Regions from separate parts of the Limnohabitans sp. TEGF005 genome, predicted to be linked through region 1. Evidence: riboswitches for the same ligand, from Rfam matches in the RefSeq annotation. Region 1 holds a riboswitch; the other holds the start of a gene.

Region 1 (11,020 bases):
CGAAGCCAGCCAGGCCAAAACCCAAGGCAAAAGCGCAGAACAAAAAGCCCTGCAACTCTTGCTCGAAGAAATCACCACCCGCCTGAAATACCTGTGCGACGTGGGCATTGGCTACCTCACACTCGATCGTCAAAGCCGCACGCTCAGCGGCGGCGAGGTGCAACGCATCAACCTGACCACGGCCTTGGGCACCTCGCTGGTCAACACCTTGTTTGTGCTCGATGAGCCCAGCATCGGCCTGCATCCGCGTGACATGAACCGCATCACCCAAGCCATGCACCGCCTGCGCGATGCGGGCAACACCTTGGTCGTGGTCGAGCACGACCCGGCAGTGATGATGGCCGCCGACCGCATGATCGACATGGGGCCTGGCCCCGGCGAGCGCGGTGGTCAGATCGTGTTCGACGGCACCACCGCCGACCTGCGCAACGCCGACACACTGACCGGCGCGTACCTGGGCGGGCGCAAGCAAGTGGGCCTGGGCTTCAAGCGCATGGTGAGTGACAGCACACCGCGTTTGATTTTGGAAGGCGCACGCGAGCACAACCTGCAAAACATCAGCGTGGACTTTCCGCTGCAACGCTTGGTCACCATCACGGGCGTCAGCGGTTCGGGCAAGTCGAGCTTGATCCAGGACGTGCTGGCTCCGGCGTTGATGCGCCACTTTGGCAAAGCCACCGAAACCCCCGGCGCACACGACCGCCTGTTGGGTGCTGACCACCTGAGCGATGTGGTGTTTGTGGACCAGTCACCCATTGGCAAAACGGCCCGCTCCAACCCGGTCAGCTATGTGGGCGCTTGGGACGCGATTCGCGAAATTTTTGCCACCGCGCCGCTGTCGCGCCAACGCGGCTACACCGCCAGCAAGTTCAGCTTCAACGGCGGCGATGGCCGCTGCCCCACTTGCGGCGGCTCGGGCTTTGAGCACGTCGAGATGCAGTTCTTGAGCGATGTGTATTTGCGCTGTCCCGATTGCGATGGCAAGCGCTACCGCCCTGAGATTTTGGAGATCACCGTGGAGCGCCAGGCTTTGGGCCCGGCGCAGGCGCGGCACCTGAACGTGGCCGATGTGCTCGACCTCACGGTGAGCGAAGCCGCCGCCTTGTTCGCGCAAGACCGCGATGTGATCCGCGCCCTGCAACCCATCGTGGATGTGGGTTTGGAATACGTGAAATTGGGCCAGCCCGTGCCCACCTTGTCGGGCGGCGAGGCGCAGCGCCTCAAGCTCGCCGGTTTCTTGGCCGAAGCGGCCAAGAGTGCCTCTAAAAGCCGCCAAAGTCTGGCACGCAAGGGCACGCTGTTTTTGTTCGACGAACCGACCACGGGTCTGCACTTTGACGACATCGCCAAGCTCATGCGGGCTTTGCGCAAGCTGCTTGAAGCAGGGCACTCTCTCATCGTCATCGAGCACAACCTCGACGTGGTCCGCGCCAGCGATTGGTTGATCGATCTGGGGCCAGAGGGCGGTTATGCCGGTGGCTTGATTGTGGCCGAGGGCACGCCAGAAGATGTGCGCCAACATGCGACCTCGCACACGGGGCTGGCGCTGCGCGAGTACGCCGAGTCGATGGGGGAGGTGTTGGGTGTGGCTGAGCGTTTGGGTTCTGATGGGGGCGAGTTCGATGTTCTGGCTGGGCGGTCGGGTGTTCGTGGGGGCGAGGCTGCGGTGTCAGCGGGTTCCTCATACGGCGGGGGTACGCCAAAATCGTCACCCGCTGACGCCGCAGCCTCGCTGGCGAGTGTTCGAGGTCGCGATGGCACAGGGGCACCCTTAATGCCTGCCAAACGTGCACCGGTGTTGAACAACCACATCCAGATCGTCAACGCGAAAGAACACAACCTCAAAAACCTCAGCGTGAACATTCCGCGCGGCAAGTTCAACGTCGTCACGGGTGTGAGTGGTTCGGGCAAATCCACCTTGGCGTTTGACATCCTGTTCAACGAAGGCCAGCGTCGCTATCTGGAAAGCCTGAACGCCTATGCGCGCAGCATCGTGCAGCCCGCAGGCCGCCCCGAGGTGGACGCGGTTTATGGCATCCCGCCCACCGTGGCGATCGAGCAGAGGCTGTCGCGCGGTGGCCGAAAATCCACCGTTGGCACCACCACCGAGGTCTGGCATTTCTTGCGTTTGTTGTATGTGAAGCTGGGCATCCAGCATTGCGTGCACGACAACACCCCGGTGCAGCCGCAAACGCCCGACAGCATCATCGCGCAGCTGATGACGCAGTTCCGTGGCCAACACATTGGCTTGTTGGCGCCGCTGGTCAGCAACCGAAAAGGCGTTTACACCGAGCTGGCCGACTGGGCGCGTCCGCGTGGCTACACGCATTTGCGCGTCGATGGCGACTTTTTGCCCACACAGGGTTTTCCGCGCATTGACCGTTTCAAAGAGCACAACATCGAGTTGCCCGTGGCCAGCCTTGATGTGCTGCCGGCGAACGAGACGACGCTGCGGCAGGCCTTGAGCAAAGCGCTGGAGCATGGCAAAGGCGTGGTGCACGTACTGAGCGATCTGGACGGCTTGCGTGAAGCCATGTTTGAGGGCCATTCCACCGCCCGCATCGGCCAGCACCGCGTGTTCTCGACCTTGCGCGCCTGCCCGGCGTGCGCCACCTCGTATACCGAACTCGACCCGCGCCTGTTTTCTTACAACAGCAAGCACGGCTGGTGCCCTGACTGTGTGGGCACGGGCGTGAAGCTGAGCAAAGACGAGCGCAAGGTGTTTGACGACTCGGTGCGTGACGACAAAGACAAAGGCCGAGAGCAAACCTTTGCCGAGCCGGAAATCGAGGATTTGGCCGATGTGGCTTGTCCCCGCTGCGAAGGTACCCGCTTGAACGCCACCGCGCGTGCCGTTCGCCTGGGCGTTGCGCCTGGTCAAGGCTGGCGCATCACCGACATTGCCAGCTTGTCGGTCAGCGATGTGAGGCTGTGGGTGGGGCAATTGCAGCTCGCCGGACGCGATGCCGACATCGCCCGCGATCTGGTGCCCGAGATCAAGAGTCGACTCGAATTCCTTGAAGAGGTGGGTTTGGGTTACCTCACGCTGGACCGGGGTGCGCCCACCTTGTCGGGTGGCGAGGCGCAACGCATCCGTCTGGCCGCGCAGTTGGGCAGCAATTTGCAAGGCGTTTGCTACGTTCTGGACGAGCCGACCATCGGCCTGCACGCCCGCGACAACCAGATTTTGCTCAACGCCTTGCACAAGCTGGGCGACAAGGGCAACACCTTGGTGGTGGTGGAGCATGACGAAGACACCATCCGCCGTGCCGACCACATCATTGACATCGGCCCTAGCGCGGGCAAGCGCGGAGGCCGATTGGTGGCCGAAGGCTCGGTGGCCGACATCACCGCCGCCGCCGATTCGCAAACCGGCCGTTATCTGCTGCATGCGATGAAGCATCCGATGCAGTTGCGACGTGTGGTGGATGCTTCTTTGTGGGGCGATGGCGCGGGCTCCTCATACGTCGGGGGTACGCCAAAATCGTCGCCCACGCCATCACCCCACAAAGAAGCTGCGGGTGGTGTGGATTTGCAATGGCTCACCTTGACGGGCGCCAATCTGCACAACCTGCGCCAAGTCGATGTGCAGATCCCTCTCAAGCGTTTGGTGGCCGTGACGGGTGTGAGTGGTTCGGGCAAGTCCACATTGGCGCGCGACGTGTTGCTGGCCAATGTGCAGGCGCTGGTCAGCCAGCGTTCGACCTTTGCGGGCCGCACCGCGCAAGACGCTGGCCAGCGCGTGCCCTTGACCGCGTGCAGCGATGTGCAAGGCTTTGAGACGATTGACCGAGTGCTCGAAGTCGACCAGACACCGATTGGTAAAACGCCGCGCTCTTGCCCGGCCACCTACATTGGTTTTTGGGACACCATCCGCAAACTGTTTGCCGAAACCCTGGAGGCCAAAGCGCGAGGCTATGCTGCCGGGCGCTTCAGCTTCAACACCGGTGAGGGCCGCTGCCCGAGCTGTGAGGGGCAGGGCCTGCGCACGATTGAGATGAGCTTTTTGCCCGATGTGAAAGTGCCGTGCGAAACCTGCCGTGGCGCACGCTTCAGCCCCGAGACATTGGCCGTGACTTGGCGCGGCAAGAGCATTGGTGATGTGCTGCAAATGGAGGTCGATGAGGCGGTGGACTTTTTTGCCACCATGCCCAGCATCGCGCACCCTTTGCAGTTGCTCAAAGACGTGGGCTTGGGCTACCTCACCTTGGGCCAGCCATCACCCACTTTGAGTGGGGGCGAGGCCCAGCGCATCAAGCTGGTGACCGAACTCACCAAGGTGCGCGACGAAGTGGGCAAGCGTGGCAACAAAGCGCCGCACACCCTGTATGTGCTGGACGAACCCACCGTGGGGCTGCACATGGCCGATGTGGACAAGCTCATCAGCGTGTTGCACCGTTTGGTCAATGCCGGGCACAGCGTGATCGTGATCGAGCACGATCTGGATGTGATCGCCGAGGCTGACTGGGTGATTGACCTGGGGCCAGAAGGCGGCAACGCCGGGGGCCGCATTGTGGCGGCCATGACGCCAGAGGCCTTGGTGCATTTGGGCACCCACACCGGTGTGGCCTTGCGGCCTGTGTTGGCGCGGGTGTGATCAGCCCGCCACGCCCAGCCGCCACAGCGAAGTGATTTCGGCTGAGCGGGCGGCGTGCAGCGGGTCGCTGGCGTCTTGGGCTTTGGCATGCACAGGCTTCACGTCCATGCGGCCCAACACCTCCAGGCCCGCGTCTGCGATCCAGCCCAGCAGGGCTTCGCGGGTGCGCAGGCCGAGGTGTTCGGCCAGATCCGACAAGATCAACCAGCCTTCGCCGCCTGTGCACAGGTGCGCGGGCAAGCCCGTCAGAAAACCTTTGAGCATCTGGCTGCCTTCGTCGTACACCGCTTGCTCCAGCAGCGTGGTGGGTCGCGCGGGCAGCCAGGGCGGGTTGCAAACCACCACGGAGGCTTGGCCTTCTGGGAACAAATGGGTTTGCTGCAAGGCCACTTGATTTTGCAGGCCCAGGCGCTGCAAGTTGTCCAGAGCGCAAGCCAAAGCGCGTTCCGACATGTCGGTGCCCACCACGTGGCTGGCACCGCGCCGTGCCAGCACAGCGGTCAAGACGCCTGTGCCCACGCCAATGTCAAAGGCCACCGGGTGGGCTTGAAAGGCTTCGGGCATGGGTGCGTTGGCCACCAATTCGACGTATTCGCCACGCACCGGCGAGAACACGCCGTAATGTGGGTAGATGCGCAAGGCCTCGCCCATGGCGGGCACTTCGACACCGTTTTTGCGCCACTCAAACGCACCGATGACGCCTTGCAAGCTGCGCAGTGAAACCACCGAGGCTTGTCCATCGGCTGGGCCAAATGCCTGCACACAGGCGGCTTTGGCATCGGGTGCACGGCGCAGGTCAATGCCATAGTCGCCATTCAATTCAATCAAGACCTGGCTCAGGATTCGCGTGCGCTGCGCTTGTGCCTGGCGGTGGGTGTGGAACACCGCACCTGGGATCACGGGTGCATTCGGGTCTTGCTTTTTAGCGCGAACCTTTTTGGGCTTGTCGATGCGGCGTGTCAGCGCTTGCAGCATTTGCCGTGCGTTCTGAAAATCGCTGCGCCACAGCAAACCGGTGCCGGCACAGGCCAGGCGATAGGCCGTGTCGGCGGTCATGGTGTCGTCGGCCAGCACCACGGTTTTGGGCAGCACTTGGTCGGAGCGCCACAGGGCAGAGCGTGGGGTGTCTTTTTCAGACCAAGTCAAAAGGGTGGGGGCGTTCATGCGCGGGTCCAGTCAGTGTGTGTTTGTGTGTATCGAGCAGATGGCCACGAAAGTGTGGTTTTCAGGTCTGACCTGTCAGCAGGTGCCGGGTCAGCTCTGCAAAGCCTGCGCCGCGTTCGCCTTGGGTGATGTAGCGCGGCGGGTGCGTCAGCTGCGCTTCAAAGCGTCGGATGTTGGCCACTCCCACAGTGTGTGGAAAGTGTTCAAACATCACTTGGTCATTGGTCGAGTCTCCCACATAAATCCAGCGGTCGATTTCGGCATCCAGATCACGGCCCCAGAGTTCACGCACGATCCAGCGTGCCCCCGTGAGTTTGCTGTGCGTGCCCAACCAGCCGTTGATGTGGATGCTGCTGACGGTGGCGGTCATGCCTGCCGCTTGCATGAGCTGCACCACCTCATCGATGGCGGCGGGGGGCAAGTGCGTGAATTCGCTGTGGTCGATGGCGATGTCGGTTTCTCGGCCTGCGCTGTCTTGTGAGCGGCAAGCCCCGCTCACCGTGCGCTCAATGTGCGCCAGCACAGCCTGCATACGGTCGAAGTTGGCGCTGCGTGTGGCCGCATCCTGTTGGTAAATCTTGTGCAAACCCTGTTCGGCTGAATGGCGCAGCCCGACCGCGCCATTTTCGGCCACGATGGCATCCACTGGCCAGCTTTTCGCAAAGGGTTCGCTCCAGCCCACGGGGCGCCCGGTGATCGGCACCACCTGCAGGCCCGCCGCCTTCAGGTCAGCCAAGGCTTGCAAGGCATCGGGTGTGATGCGCCCTTCGGTGGTCAGCGTGTCGTCGATGTCGGTGAAGATGCCAACGATTTTTGGGGGTGAGAAAAGCTGCAGAGTCTGCATCAGCGGTGTCAGCCCGCGCTGCCCAGCGCCAGGCCGGCATGCTCGCGCAGCGGGTGGAAATGGATTTTGGGGAAGCGCTCTTGCGCCAGGCGCACGTCGTAGGGGCTGGTGCACAAGTAGGCCAGCGTGCCCGCGGCGTCGAGTGACATGCGCTGCGGGTAGGCGTTGGTGAACTCGCGCAACTCCGCCGGGGTGTCGGCGGTGATCCAGCGTGCGCCGGTGTATTGGCAGCCTTCCAGGCGCACGTCGCAGTCGTATTCGGCTTTCAGACGGTGTTGCACCACCTCAAATTGCAGCTGACCGACCGCGCCCAGCAGCATGGGGCCGCCGATTTCGGGTTTAAACACCTGGATCGCGCCTTCTTCGCCCAGTTGGTCGAGGCCGGTTTGCAGCTGCTTGGTGCGCAGTGGGTTCTTCAAAATCACGGTCATGAAGAGTTCGGGTGCAAAAAACGGCAGGCCGGTGAATTGCAAGTTGGCCCCATCGGTGATGGTGTCACCCAACTGCACGCCGCCATGGGTGGTAAAGCCGATGATGTCGCCCGCGTAGGCTTCGTCCACCGCTTCACGCCGTTGCGAGAGGAAGGTGACCACGCTGGTAGGGCGCAGTTCTTTGCCCGTGCGCTGCACTTTGAGTTTCATGCCCGGGGTGTATTTGCCAGACGCCATGCGCACAAAGGCGATGCGGTCGCGGTGGTTGGCGTCCATATTGGCTTGCACCTTGAAGACCACACCCGAGAACGCGCTGTCTTCGGGCTGAATCTCTTTGACCACGGGCTGCTTGTTGACCAGCAGGTTGCTGGTGCGGGGGCGCGGTGGCGGTGCCAGATCGACCAAGGCGTCCAGCACTTCCATCACGCCGAAGTTGTTCACGCCGGAGCCGAAAAACACGGGCGTTTGCTTGCCCGCCAAAAAGGCGGCTTCGTCAAACGCGGGCGATGCGCCGGTGGCCAGTTCCATGCTGTCCATGGCGGTTTGCCACTCCAGGCCAAAGCGCTCGGCCAGTTGGGCTTGTTCGGTCAGCGGGATGGTTTCGAAGTCTTGCGGCAGGCGTTCGCTGCCCGAGTCAAACACCGTCATGGCCTGCGTGCGCAGGTTGATGATGCCGCCAAACGATTTGCCTTGGCCCACAGGCCAGGTCATGGGCACGCAGGGCATGCCCAGCTCGCGCTCGACTTCGTCCAGGATGTCGAGCGGGTCGCGCACTTCGCGGTCCATCTTGTTGACGAAGGTGATGATGGGCGTATCGCGCTGACGGCAGACTTCGATCAGGCGGCGGGTTTGTGCTTCCACCCCGTTGGCCGCGTCGATCACCATGAGTGCCGAGTCCACGGCGGTGAGCACGCGGTAGGTGTCTTCCGAGAAGTCTTTGTGGCCGGGCGTGTCGAGCAGGTTGATCACGTGGTCGCGGTACAGCATCTGCATGACCGAAGAGGCCACCGAGATGCCGCGCTGCTTTTCGATTTCCATCCAGTCACTGGTGGCGTGGCGTGAGGCCTTGCGGGCCTTGACCGAGCCGGCGATCTGGATCGCGCCCGAGAACAGCAGCAGCTTTTCGGTGAGCGTGGTTTTACCCGCATCGGGGTGGGAAATGATGGCAAAAGTCCGGCGGCGCCGGGTCTCGTTGGCGTAAGTCACAAGGGGTCCTGAGGTCATACGGGTGGCAAAGCTGCCCCCGTGGTGGCCAAGCCCTGACGGGCTGGCGGAGGGGTGATTTTACCGGCTGACTTCGTGCGACTGAGCTTTCTTCGTATAATTGCCGCTTCCGAGGAGCGTTGCAGCGCCCCCTGGCTTTGAACAAAGTCGGCAGCGGGGCGTGAGGCTCGGAACACTTCAACAGCAACGACGCTCATCCACTCGACGTGCGGTGAGCCTGTTTTTCCCATTCAGTGCTTTCATCCACGCGTGTGGTTCATTCACATTGCTTTGGAGCTTTTCACATGAATGCACGTTTGAACACCACCATCAACGCCGATTGCGTGATCGCCGACATCGGCTTGGCCGATTGGGGCCGCAAAGAAATCAAGATCGCTGAAACCGAAATGCCCGGCCTGATGGCCATCCGCCAAGAGTTCAGCAAGGCCCAGCCTTTGAAAGGCGCCCGCATCACCGGTTCCTTGCACATGACCATTCAGACGGCTGTCCTGATCGAAACCCTGCAAGCGCTTGGTGCCAATGTGCGCTGGGCTTCTTGCAACATCTTTTCGACCCAGGACCACGCCGCCGCCGCCATTGCCGCTGCCGGCACGCCGGTGTTCGCCATCAAGGGCGAGACCTTGGCCGACTACTGGGACTACACCCACCGTATCTTTGACTTCGGTGCTGCCAATACCGAAGGCGAAGGCCCCAACATGATTTTGGACGACGGCGGCGATGCCACTTTGTTGATGCACTTGGGCAAGCGCGCTGAAACCGACGCTTCTTTGATCGCCAACCCCACGAGCGAAGAAGAAACATGTCTGTTCAACGCCATCAAGGCCAAGCTGGCGGTGGACCCAACCTGGTACAGCCGCAAGGGTGCTCAGATCATTGGCGTGACCGAAGAGACCACCACCGGCGTGCTGCGCCTGAACGAAATGGCCGCCAAAGGCAGCCTGATGTTCCGCGCCATCAACGTGAACGATTCGGTGACCAAGAGCAAGTTCGACAACCTGTACGGCTGCCGCGAATCCTTGGTGGACTCCATCAAACGTGCCACCGACGTGATGATCGCTGGCAAAGTTGCGTGCGTGGCCGGTTACGGTGACGTGGGCAAGGGTTCTGCCCAAGCCCTGCGCGCTTTGAGCGCCCAAGTCTGGGTGACCGAGATCGACCCGATCAACGCGTTGCAAGCTGCCATGGAAGGCTACAAAGTCGTGACCATGGAATACGCCGCCGACAAGTGCGACATTTTTGTGTCGGCCACCGGCAACAAAAACGTGATCCGCTACGAGCACATGGCCGCCATGAAGGACGAAGCCATCGTTTGCAACATCGGTCACTTTGACAACGAGATCGACGTCGCGTCCTTGGAAAAGTGCCAGTGGGACGAAATCAAGCCCCAAGTCGACCACGTCATCTTCCCTGATGGCAAAAAGATCACCTTGTTGGCCAAAGGTCGCTTGGTGAACCTGGGTTGCGCTACCGGCCACCCCAGCTTCGTGATGTCGTCGTCGTTCGCCAACCAAACCATCGCCCAGATCGAACTGTTCACAAAGCAAGACCAGTACGATGCCGGCAAGGTCTATGTGCTGCCCAAGCACCTGGACGAAAAAGTGGCCCGTTTGCACCTCACCAAAGTTGGCGCGATGCTGACCGAGTTGAGTGACGAACAAGCCGCCTACATCGGCGTGTCCAAAAACGGCCCTTACAAGGCAGACACTTACCGCTATTGATGGGTGTTGCATCGCGCGCAGCGCTGCAAGCCAGTGATGGCCTGTGCTGCGAGCGATGGCTGCGCTTCTTGTTTGCCCAACTCAACCCCTCTCGTCAGAACCCCACCGAATGCGTATTGATCAACTTCTCGTCGAGCGCGGCCTGGCCGCTTCTCGTTCTCAGGCACAGCGACTGATCGCCGGGGGCGTCCAGTGGCAGCAGCCCGACGGGACGTGGCGCGCCATTGTGAAAAACCGCGATGAGGTGCCTGAAAGCGCTGCCCTGGAGTTGCTTGATGACGCCGAATCGCGCTACGTGTCGCGCGGTGGTCTCAAGCTCGAAGGGGCTTTGAAGGTCACGGGCGCTCAGGTTGAAGGTTTGCGGTGTCTGGATGTGGGCCAAAGTACAGGCGGTTTCACCGATTGCTTGCTGCAGCAAGGCGCTGCGCAGGTGGTCGGCATTGATGTCGGCCATGCCCAAGTGCATCCGCGCATTCGCGAAGACGAACGTGTGGTGTGCATTGAGGGTGTGAACGCCCGCGAGCTGGAGCCCGGAGACGAGCGCGTGCCCGATGCACTGGAGGGTTTTGACCTGATGGTGGGCGACGTCTCGTTCATCTCGCTCACTTTGGTATTGCCTGGCGTCGTGCATTTGCTCAAACCCACAGGACAGTTGCTCATGCTGGTGAAACCCCAGTTTGAATTGCAGCCCGGTCAGGTGGGCAAGGGCGGCATTGTGAAAGACGAGAGCTTGTATGGCTTCATCGAAAACCGTGTGCGCACTGCCCTGACCGATCTGGGCATGCAAGTGACGGCTTGGTTGAACAGCCCGATTGAGGGCGGTGACGGCAACCGTGAATTTTTTGTACAGGCCTGCTGGCCTGACCCGGCTGCGGTGCTGCCCGCACGCGAAGACGCCCGCCTGGCGCACGAGGCCGATCTGGCCGCCAAGGCCTATGCCAAGGCCAACGACTATTGAATTTTGGAAGGTGTTGTGATGTCTGGTTTGAAGTTGCCCATCAGCTTGGAGTTTTTCCCGCCCAAAACGCCTGAGGGCGCAGAC
Region 2 (11,020 bases), 440 kb from region 1:
CCCTGGTGGAAGAACTCGAAAAACAAGGCGTACTGATCGAAGCACTGGCCGAAGAAATTGGCAAAGACCTTGACCCCTTCGACTTGCTATTGCATGTGGCCTACAACATGCCGCCCCTGACCCGCCACGAGCGCGCCAATCGCGTCAAAAAGCGCAACGCCTTCACCCAATACGGCCCGGTGGCCCGCAAAGTGATTGATGCACTCATCGACAAATACGCCGACGAAGGCATCGCCACCATCGAAAGCAACGAAGTCCTGAAGGTCCAACCCTTCACCGACTTTGGAAGCCCCGTGGAACTCATCAAAAGCTTTGGCGGTCGCCCCCAATACCTGGGCGCACTCCAAACGCTGGAGCGCGAGCTGTACAACACATCTACATAACGAACACGGGTACACAAAGACAATGAAAGATCTATTCAACAAAGCCAAATCCAAAGCTGGTGATTTGGTGAGATCCGCAAAAGATGTGGGGCCTGATGCGGGAGACATCAAACGTGCAGCCGACTTTCTGGTGGATGCTGCAACCAAGACAGCAACAGAAGTCGGGCGTCTTGGAAAAGATGCACTTAAGACCGATATGACCAAAGACGCGGCGGCAGGAGCCGCGATTGGTGCGGCTGTGGCTGTACCCATTCCCCTGGTTGGGCCTATCGCTGGTGCAGTTGTTGGGGCAGGCTTGGGTGTTTACAAAAATATCAAGCAAGGCCCGAAGACCGAACGCCCGGTTGCTTTGCCGAACGACACATCTTCAAACGTCATTGAAGCGGAAAGCAAAATTGTTCCATCGGTCGATAAATTCGAAGAGCTCAGCAAGTTGCATGATTTGAAAGTCAAAGGTGTCTTGACCGAAGAAGAATTCGCCGCTGAAAAGAAAAAAGTCTTGGCCCGTTGAATGACTTTGAGCAAGTAAAGAAAACCATGTCCAACCTCTCCTCAGTCATCAAATCCATCCAAGACATCATGCGCCAGGACTCTGGCGTGGATGGCGACGCACAGCGCATCTCGCAGCTCACTTGGCTCTTGTTCCTCAAGGTGTTTGACGCACTCGAAGAAGAGCTGGAGCTGACCCGCGACGACTACAAAAGCCCCATCCCCGAAGCCATGCGCTGGCGCAACTGGGCCACGGACGCCGAAGGCATCACGGGCGATGCCCTGCTGGACTTTGTGAACAACCAGCTCTTTGCCACCCTCAAAAGCCTCAGCGGCGACGCCCAGCGCAACCCCCGTGGCTATGTGGTACGCGGTGTGTTTGAAGACGCCTACAACTACATGAAAAGCGGCCAGCTGCTGCGCCAAGTCATCAACAAGCTCAACGCGATTGACTTCAACCGCCAAGCCGAGCGCCACCAGTTCAACGACCTCTACGAAAAAGTCCTCAAAGACCTGCAAAGCGCCGGTAACGCGGGCGAGTTCTACACGCCCCGCGCTGTGACGCAGTTCATGGTGGACATGGTCAACCCCCAGCTGGGCGAACGCGTGATGGACCCAGCCACCGGCACGGGCGGTTTTTTGGTCTGCGCCATCGAGCACCTGCGCAAACAAGTGCACAACACCGAAGAAGAAGCCACGCTGCAAAACAGCATCCTCGGCGTTGAAAAAAAGCAGATGCCCCACATGCTGTGCGTGACCAACCTCATGCTGCACGGCATCGAGGTGCCCAGCCTGGTCCGCCACGACAACACCCTGAGCCGCCCGCTGCGCGACTACACCCCGGCTGACCGGGTGGACGTGATCTTGACCAACCCGCCCTTTGGCGGCATCGAAGAGCCGGGCATCGAGCACGGCTTTCCGGCCGATGTGCGCACCAAAGAAACAGCGGATCTGTTTTTGGTGCTCATCAAGCACATCCTCAAAACCAATGGCCGCGCCGCGCTGGTGCTGCCCGATGGCACGTTGTTTGGCGAAGGCGTGAAGACCCGCATCAAAGAACAACTGCTGGCCGAATGCAACCTGCACACCATCGTGCGCCTGCCCAACGGCGTGTTTGCGCCCTACACCGGCATTAAAACCAACCTGCTGTTCTTCACCAAGGGCAAGCCCACCGAACACGTTTGGTACTACGAGCACCCCTACCCAGCGGGCGTGAAGAACTACAACAAAACCAAGCCCATTCGCATCGAAGAGTTCGATGCCGAAAAAGCCTGGTGGGGCACCGAGGCCGATGGCTTTGCCGCCCGTGTGGAAAACGAACGCGCTTGGAAGGTGAGCATTGACCAGATCAAAGCCGCCAACTACAACCTCGACCAAAAGAACCCGCACGCCGCCGAAGTGGTGAGCCACGACCCTGACGATTTGTTAGACCAGTACCGAGTGTTGAGAGCTGAAGCCCAAGGCTTGCGAGATCAAATTAAAAAGACGCTCACTGAGGCGTTTGTCCGATGAACGAAGTTGCATTTCAGGAATTGCTCTTAGATGCGCGGACCAGCGAATCAGTTTCAGGTCTCAGAAAACTTGTGTTGGCATCAGCCCTTCGCGGTGACTTTGATGATCAAAATGAACGGCAGCGACAACTTTCCGAAGCATTGAATTCAATACATGCGCTTGCCGCTTCGAATAAAACTAACAAGGTTCGATTGCGTAAAAGCGCATCAGAAATTAATCCGTCTGAAGACCTACTTTCCGTTGGCAATGAATTTGTCGTTGAGCTTGGGGCGATAGCAACCATAGAAAAAGGTAAAACTGGAATCAAGGATGCAGTTCCAGGGGGGTATCCGCTTGTAGTGACGGCGGAAGGCCGCTTAACGGCAGACCATTTTGATTTCGAAGGTCCTTCCGTCATCATCCCATTGGTCTCATCAACGGGGCATGGCGATGCAAGTCTGAAACGCATCCATTACCAAGACGGCAAGTATGCGGTTGGCAGCATTCTTTGCACTGTCCAATCCCGGTTTCCAGAGGTGGTTCATCCGCGCTATCTTTACGAATACCTTTCCACTTTTAAAGATGAACTGCTTGTCTCACGAATGTCGGGGACAGCGAACGTGAGCTTGACGGTTGGGAAAATTGCCGAAGTGCCTGTACCGCTGATTACCTATGAAGCGCAGGAAAAGCTAGACCGTTTGATGTCGTTGTGCGACGCCCTCGAAGCCAGCGGCCAGCTCGAAGCGCAGCAACACGCCCAACTCGTGAACACCCTGCTGGGCACGCTCACCCAAAGCGAAACGCCCGAGGCACTGGCCGACAACTGGCAACGCATCGCCACCCACTTCGACCTGCTGCTCGATCGCCCCGAAGCCGTGGACGCCCTCGAACAAACCATCCTCCAGCTGGCAGTGCGCGGCCTCCTCGTCCCCCAAGACCCCACCGACGAACCCGCCAGCGTCCTCCTGCAAAAAATCCGCACCGAAAAAGATCACCTCATTGCCCAAGGCAAGATCAAACGCGACAAACCCCTGCCACCCATCACCGACGAAGAAAAACCGTTTGAGTTGCCGCAGGGGTGGTCTTTCGCTCGCATCAGTGAGTTGGTCGAGATGCTGAATGGTTACGCGTTTAAAAGCGAATGGTTTAAACCAACCGGTACACGGTTGTTGAGAAACTTGAACATCAGCCATGGGTATGTCGATTGGTCACAACCAGCTTGCATTGATACCAATGCGGCAAATGAGTTTTCGCAGTTCGATCTTAAAGTTGGTGATGTCGTCTTATCGCTTGATCGTCCAATCATCTCCACGGGATTGAAGTACGCAGTGATCCAACAGGCTGATTTGCCTTGCTTGTTGCTTCAGCGGGTGGCACGTCTGACACCCCATCCAATTGCAATGTCCCTTGAATTTTTGGAACTTTGGCTGCAGTCGGATTTGTTTGTTGGGACGATTGATCCAGGGCGAAGCAACGGCGTTCCGCACATATCGACCAAGCAAGTTGGTGAGTTGATTGTTGGCTTGCCGCCAATGACCGAGCAATCTCGCATCGTTACCCGAGTCAACGAACTCCGCAGCCTTTGCGCTGATTTACGGCGCCAGATCGTCAAAGCACGTGTCGTGGTGGCAAACCTGTCCAAATCACTTGTGGCTGAGGTTTGAGAATGATTGCTCCTGTGAGCTCGCATATCCGCAGCGTTGACATGCTGCTGATTGAAGAATTGTTCGATATGGGTGCTGGCTATGTTTTGGACTTTTCTGATCGAACATTCGCCATCTTCTTTGCCGAAGAGCTGAATATTGACATTGATAACCCTGCTTATGCTTTAGATGGCCGCTCTAAAGCCAAGCGCCTGCGCTGCTTTCTTCGCACGGTAGACAAGCCACTGCTCATCCGTACTTTGCAAGCACTGTGGGAATACCGCGAGGCGGTTCGCCAACGACGCGGGCAAAGCGAAGCAGTGCCTAATGCTGAAGGTCGTTTTTTAGGTCTGATTAATAAGTTGGCAGGACAGACGGTCAGTACTCAATCGTCACATCAACCAACGCCCGCGACAGACCGACCCAAGTTTCAGTTGCTCAAAGCAGAGTTGCTTCAAATCGCAACACTGGCTCCGCATGCGCGTGGTTATGCATTTGAAATCTTTCTCAAAAAACTATTTGATGCGTTCGGTTTGTCAGCGCGTGAGCCATTCAGTCTGCATGGCGAACAAATCGACGGTAGCTTTCAGTTGGAAGGCCAAACCTACTTGCTGGAAGCCAAATGGCACGCTCAAAAAATTGGCGTTGCAGAACTGCACACATTCCACGGCAAGCTTGAGCAGAAGGCAGCATGGACGCGTGGCCTGTTTGTGAGTGACAGCGGTTTCTCTGATGAAGGACTTATAGCGTTTGGGCGAGGCAAGCGTGTCCTTTGTATGGATGGCCTAGATATCGCTGATTGCCTTGCGCGTGAGTTGCCACTAGACCATGTGCTGTCTGTCAAGGCTCGATACATGGCGGAAACTGGGCAGGCGTTTGCAAGGGTCCGGGATTTGTTTCGCTGATTTTTCAAATATAAAAATGAATTTTTACAAAAACCGTGATGACATCAGTCTGACCTTGCCGGAGGTCGTCGGTGTGAGAGATATTGCGCCATTGATTTCTGCTCTCAGTGAAGCGCGTGCTGCTCAAGGCAATGTAGAGCTGGATTGTTCTAAGGTTCGTTTCATTGATCCTTTTGGGATGACAGCGTTGTCTGCGGCGATCAGTGAGGTTCAAGCTCAGAAGCGACGTGTTGCATTGACATGGTTAGACGCAAAGACTGTCAGTTATCTAGAGCGCATGAATTTCTTCGTCGATAACGACATTGACGCAGTAGATGTTCCGGTAAATCGTCAACGAAATGATTTGAGGAGCAAGTTGTTAGAAATCACTCATATCGTTGATAGTGGGACATCAGAGGCAGTGGCCGATCAATTGGCTGCAGCTATTGTGTTCATGATCATTGGGCGCGCTGAGAAAACAAACAATGATCAAGCTATAGATTTGGAGTACGACCAGTATTACCGACCCTTGCGTTATGCACTTTCCGAGTTGATCGAAAACTCACTGACCCACGCTCGTCGCGAAGGTGCTCATGATGCATCAGTATGGGTAGCTGCCCAGTTTTACAAGGATGCACTAGTTGGTGGGCGTGTAGAGGTTGCGGTGGTGGACAATGGTTGTGGCTTTTTGGCGACATTAAAGAACCATGCAGAACTGCCAGAAAATACGCATGGCGCAGCGATCAAAACTGCGCTCAAACCCAAAGTTAGCTGCAATCGTGACATGGGGCCATTTGGGGAGAGTGTGAATGAGGGCGTTGGCTTGACGACTACCGTTCGAATTTCCAAAGAGACCGGAGGTACGGTTCACATCGTCAGCGGTGACGCCTTGTTCGCTGAAAACTTAGCGATAGCAACAAAACGCAGTGATCAGATCAAGGTTTTGCCGGGTTGTTGGGATGGCGTTGCGATTTCGGTGACTTTCACCGGCGCAAAATTACCTTCTGTCAAAATTTCTGACTTGTTGCCTCCGGTTGGGGAGGCAAAACAAGTAAAAGTACCAGTTGTGTTGAGGTTTGACGAGTAATAGTATGATTCAACCCTGATATCCAATGACCTCGTTAGCTCCCCCTAACTTTTGAGGACGCCTCATGACTACGCAAATCGCACTTCAGCAGCACGCCTTGGGCCGCATGATTGGTATGCGCTCATCTGCGGTTCCCATCCGTCACTCCATTGAATCGGCTCTCCGGGATGGGCAAGATGTGGTGGTTAATTTCACAGGAGTGGAGGTCACACAGTCTTTTGTAGATGAGCTGTTGGGTGCTCTCATTCTTCGAGATGGGCCGCAAATTATGCAGCGCTTGATACTTAAAGGTTGCTCTGAGCAGACGCGTGGAATTGTCAAATTTGTGGCAACAGACCGCTCCGAGCAGTTCTTAGCGTCTGTTCATTAAAAGATTGTTCAGTTTATTTTGGGGCCTCTGATATCAGAGGCCTCTTTAACTTGTGGTCTGCCTAATCTGTAATAGGCCACGAACCCTACTAGTATTAAAATCCACCTTCCCCAAGGAGCGTTGCAGCCCGCCACCGTCCAGGTGCAGCAGGTCAGGCTTGGGGTATTCAATTTCTGATTGTTTTTGCACAACGACGCTCACCTGTAAGCCCAAGGTGAGCCTGTGTCCGTTGTCGCGTCCAAATCCATTGTTGTTCCCCCCATGAAATTGTCCGGTCTGGAGCCTGTCCTGATCGGCACCGATTCACTGTTCGTCAACGTCGGCGAACGCACCAACGTGACCGGCTCCAAGGCCTTTGCCCGCATGATTTTGAACGGCGAGTACGAGCAGGCTTTGGCCGTGGCGCGTCAGCAGGTCGAAAACGGTGCGCAGGTGATCGACGTGAACATGGACGAAGCCATGCTCGACAGCCAGGCGGCCATGGTGCGTTTTTTGAACCTGATGGCCGGTGAGCCCGACATCGCGCGTGTGCCGGTGATGGTGGATTCGAGCAAATGGTCGGTGATCGAGGCCGGTCTGCGCTGCATTCAGGGCAAGGGCATCGTGAACTCGATCAGCATGAAAGAGGGCGCGGGCGAATTCAAGCGCCAAGCCAAGCTGGTCAAGCGCTATGGGGCGGCTGCTGTGGTCATGGCCTTCGATGAAAAAGGCCAGGCCGACACCTACGAGCGTAAGGTCGAGATTTGCGAACGCGCTTACCGGGTACTGGTTGATGAGGTGGGTTTCCCACCCGAAGACATCATTTTTGACCCCAACATTTTTGCCATCGCCACCGGCATCGAAGAGCACAACAACTACGCGGTGGATTTCATCAACGCCACGCGCTGGATCAAGCAAAACCTGCCGGGCGCCAAGGTGTCGGGCGGCGTGTCCAACGTCTCGTTCAGCTTCCGGGGCAACGACCCGGTGCGCGAGGCCATCCACACCGTTTTTTTGTACCACGCCATTCAGGCGGGCATGGACATGGGCATCGTCAATGCGGGCATGGTCGGGGTGTACGACGACCTGGAGCCTGTGCTGCGTGAGCGCGTGGAAGATGTGGTGCTGAACCGCCGCCCTGATGCGGGTGAGCGCTTGGTCGAAATTGCCGACAGCGCCAAAGGTGCGGCCAAAGACGAGAGCACCAAGTTGGCTTGGCGCGGCACGCCCGAAGCGCCGGTGAGCGTGGCGCAGCGCTTGAGTCACGCACTGGTGCACGGCATCACCGACTTCATCAACGAAGACACCGAAGCCGCTTACCAAGACGTGTTGGCCCAAGGTGGCCGCCCCTTGCATGTGATTGAAGGCCCACTGATGGACGGCATGAACGTGGTCGGTGACCTGTTTGGCCAGGGCAAGATGTTCTTGCCGCAAGTGGTCAAGAGCGCCCGCGTGATGAAGCAGGCCGTGGCGCATTTGTTGCCCTACATCGAGGCCGAAAAACTCGCCCAAGAGGCTGCAGGCCAAGACGTGAAGGCCAAGGGCAAGATGGTGATCGCCACCGTCAAGGGCGATGTGCACGACATTGGCAAAAACATCGTCACCGTGGTCTTGCAGTGCAACAACTACGAAGTGGTCAACATGGGCGTGATGGTGCCTTGCCACGAAATTTTGGCCAAAGCCAAAGAAGAAAACGCCGACATCATCGGCCTGTCGGGCCTGATCACACCCAGCCTCGAAGAGATGCAGTACGTGGCGGCCGAGATGGAAAAAGACCCGTACTTCCGTGAGCGCCAGATGCCGCTGTTGATTGGCGGTGCCACCTGCAGCCGCGTGCACACCGCCGTGAAAATCGCGCCCAACTACAGCGGCCCGGTGGTCTATGTGCCCGACGCTTCGCGCAGCGTGAGCGTAGCGCAGGGTTTGCTGTCAGATCAGGCGGCCAAATACATCAGCGAACTGAACGCCGACTACGCCAAGGTGCGAGAGCAGCACGCCAACAAAAAACAAACCCCAATGTGGACGCTGGCGCAGGCCCGCGCCAACAAAACGCTAATCGACTGGACCCAAGGCGTGCCTGCCGCGCCCAAGTTCATTGGCCGCCGCGTGTTCAAGAACTACGACTTGGCCGAAATCGCACAGTACATCGACTGGGGCCCGTTCTTTCAGACCTGGGATTTGGCCGGGCCTTACCCCGCCATCCTGGATGACGAGATCGTGGGTGAACAAGCCCGCAAGGTGCTGGCCGACGGCAAGGCCATGCTGCAAAAAATCATCGAAGGCCGTTGGGTGACGGCCAACGCGGTGCTGGGCCTGTACCCCGCCAACACAGTGAATGACGACGACATCGCGCTGTATGCCGACGAATCGCGCAGCCAAGTCGCCATGACCTGGCGCGGCCTGCGTCAGCAAACCGAAAAACACAAGATCGATGGCGTGATGCGCCCCAGCCGCTGCCTGGCCGACTTTGTCGCGCCGCAAGGTACAGCCCAGGATTACGTCGGCGTGTTCGCCGTCACCGCAGGCATTGGTGCCGACAAACGCGCCGAGGCTTTTGAGGCCGCGCACGACGACTACAGCGCCATCATGCTCAAGTCGCTGGCAGACCGCCTGGCCGAAGCGCTGGCCGAATGCCTGCACAAGAAAGTGCGCACCGACCTGTGGGGCTACGCCGCCTCAGAAGGCTTGAGCCACGAAGATCTGATTGCTGAAAAGTACCAAGGCATCCGCCCCGCACCCGGCTACCCTGCTTGCCCCGACCACAGCGCCAAAAAAGCCATGTTTGATTTGTTGCAATGCGAAGACATTGGCATGGGCCTGACCGAAAGTCTGGCCATGACCCCTGCGGCCAGCGTGAGTGGTTTTTACATCGCGCACCCAGAGGCGCAGTACTTCAACGTGGGCAAAGTGGGCGACGACCAGGTGCAAGACTTGGCGCAACGCAGCGGCGTTGAGGTCAAAGCCTTGCAGCGCTTGCTGGCCCCCAACCTGTAAACACCATGCACAACTTCTGGACCGCGTGCGGCCACCAACACCTGACCTGCAACGAACGCGGCTGGCTGAGCCCCACACCCGATTACTGGCGTCTGTGGTTGCAACGCCCCGAGTTGGCGCTGGTGCCCGAATCGTGCAAAGCCGAAAAGCGTTTGCATCAGGCCTTGTTGGACGCGCCTTTGCTGCAAGTCGGGCCCGGTGATTTGAAAGCTGTCAAAGACGCGGATGCACGGGCCAACTACGCGCTATTTTTAAGCTTTCGTGACGATGTGCAAACGGCGGGTTCGCTCGAGTCGGCCTACATCGGCTGGATGCGAAGCGGCCATAACCCATGGCCTCCGCTGTTCATTGATCTGGTGGTGCAGGCCATCGTGTGCCATGTGCTGCGCGATGAACAAGACGCCTGGGTTTGGCGTGCCGCCGAGTTGCTGTTTCGCCGTCAGCGCATCACCGTCGAGGGTGGCCGCGTGCTGTCAGGCGACAGCGACACGCTGGACAGTTTGCAAGCCACGGGTGGCTTGGGCGAGATGGGCCGGTTGCTGATCGAAGGGGGTGCGCCGCTCAAGGCGGTCGATGTGAAAGTGCTGCACAAGGACAACGCCGAGCGCTACTTTGCGCAGCGTGAAGGCCTGGGCCGTTTTGCTTTTTTACTCGACATGACGCACGAAATTCAAAACGAACTGCCGCACGGTTTGATTTTGAATATGGTCAATGCGCGATCGGGCCTGAAAGCCTTGTCGGTGGTGCTGGCCCGCTGGGTGCAGCACTTTCTGGGCGTGTCGGTGCAGATCGAGCCGGTTCAAAAAGTGGACGATCCGGCCTGGCGCTGGCATGTGGGCCTGGACGTCACGGCCACGGCCTTGCTCAACGACCTGTATCAGGGCCACGAACTGGACACCCAACGCCAACAGCAACTCATCAGCCTCTTCAAGCTGCGCTTTGAAAACCCGCAAGACATGCGTGCCGATGTGCAGGGCAAGCCTGTTTATTTGGGGCTGGCCATGAATGCGCAAGGCCTGCTCAAGCTCAAACCACAAAACCTGTTGCTCAATTTGCCCTTGGCCAGTCAGGTCTGAGTTTTGTTGGCCCAGGTGAGTATTCGATCGGATTTTTAATGACATCCTTGATTTCAATCACGCGCCGCCGCGCTTTTGGTTTGTTCGCTGCCACAGCGGTGTGCCCTGTGCAGGCCGCCACACCCATTCCCGCGACCTGGGCCGACACCTTGCGCACCGCGCGGGGCCAAACCGTTTACTTCAATGCCTGGGCGGGCAGCGAGCGCATCAACACCTATTTGCAATGGGCGGCAGGCGAGTTGCAGCGTGACTTTGGTGTCAAGTTGCAGCACGTCAAGATCAGTGACGCGGCCGATGTGGTCAAGCGTGTGCGCACCGAAAAGCAGGCGGGCCGTCAGGACAGCGAGGGCACGGTAGACCTGATTTGGATCAACGGCGAAAACTTTGCCGCCATGAAGCGCGAGGGTTTGTTGTCGGCACCGTTTGCCAAGACACTGCCCCACTTTCAGTGGGTGGACACGGTGGGCAAGCCCACCACCTTGGTGGATTTTTCGGTGCCCACCGAGGGCCTTGAATCGCCTTGGGGCATGGCCCAGCTCACCTTCTTGGCTGACCGCCAGCGCTTGCCCAAGCCACCGCAAAGCATGGCCGAGTTGTTGGCGCTGGCCCGCACGCAGCCGGGGC

What was found. Region 1 has a riboswitch for S-adenosylhomocysteine ahead of ahcY (adenosylhomocysteinase). Riboswitches for the same ligand answer to the same signal wherever they lie in the genome.
Region 2: it holds a riboswitch for S-adenosylhomocysteine, as region 1 does, so the genes downstream of both, metH (methionine synthase) here and ahcY (adenosylhomocysteinase) in region 1, are expected to answer to the same signal.

Annotation. Positions count from the first base shown of each region.
Region 1 covers NZ_AP029226.1:2,362,918-2,373,937, reverse strand. The annotation lists gene ACZ5RG_RS11475 (excinuclease ABC subunit UvrA) at 1-4,597, shown strand, start outside; gene ACZ5RG_RS11470 (methyltransferase) at 4,598-5,761, opposite strand; gene ACZ5RG_RS11465 (HAD-IIB family hydrolase) at 5,823-6,605, opposite strand; gene ACZ5RG_RS11460 (peptide chain release factor 3) at 6,614-8,260, opposite strand; S-adenosyl-L-homocysteine riboswitch at 8,366-8,462, shown strand; gene ahcY (adenosylhomocysteinase) at 8,545-9,978, shown strand; gene ACZ5RG_RS11450 (TlyA family RNA methyltransferase) at 10,088-10,936, shown strand; gene metF (methylenetetrahydrofolate reductase [NAD(P)H]) at 10,955-11,020, shown strand, end outside.
Region 2 covers NZ_AP029226.1:2,800,933-2,811,952, forward strand. The annotation lists gene hsdR (EcoAI/FtnUII family type I restriction enzme subunit R) at 1-383, shown strand, start outside; gene ACZ5RG_RS13960 (SHOCT domain-containing protein) at 406-894, shown strand; gene ACZ5RG_RS13965 (type I restriction-modification system subunit M) at 921-2,384, shown strand; gene ACZ5RG_RS13970 (restriction endonuclease subunit S) at 2,381-4,027, shown strand; gene ACZ5RG_RS13975 (restriction endonuclease) at 4,030-4,911, shown strand; gene ACZ5RG_RS13980 (ATP-binding protein) at 4,928-5,977, shown strand; gene ACZ5RG_RS13985 (STAS-like domain-containing protein) at 6,042-6,347, shown strand; S-adenosyl-L-homocysteine riboswitch at 6,454-6,553, shown strand; gene metH (methionine synthase) at 6,609-9,320, shown strand; gene ACZ5RG_RS13995 (DUF6352 family protein) at 9,326-10,396, shown strand; gene ACZ5RG_RS14000 (ABC transporter substrate-binding protein) at 10,435-11,020, shown strand, end outside.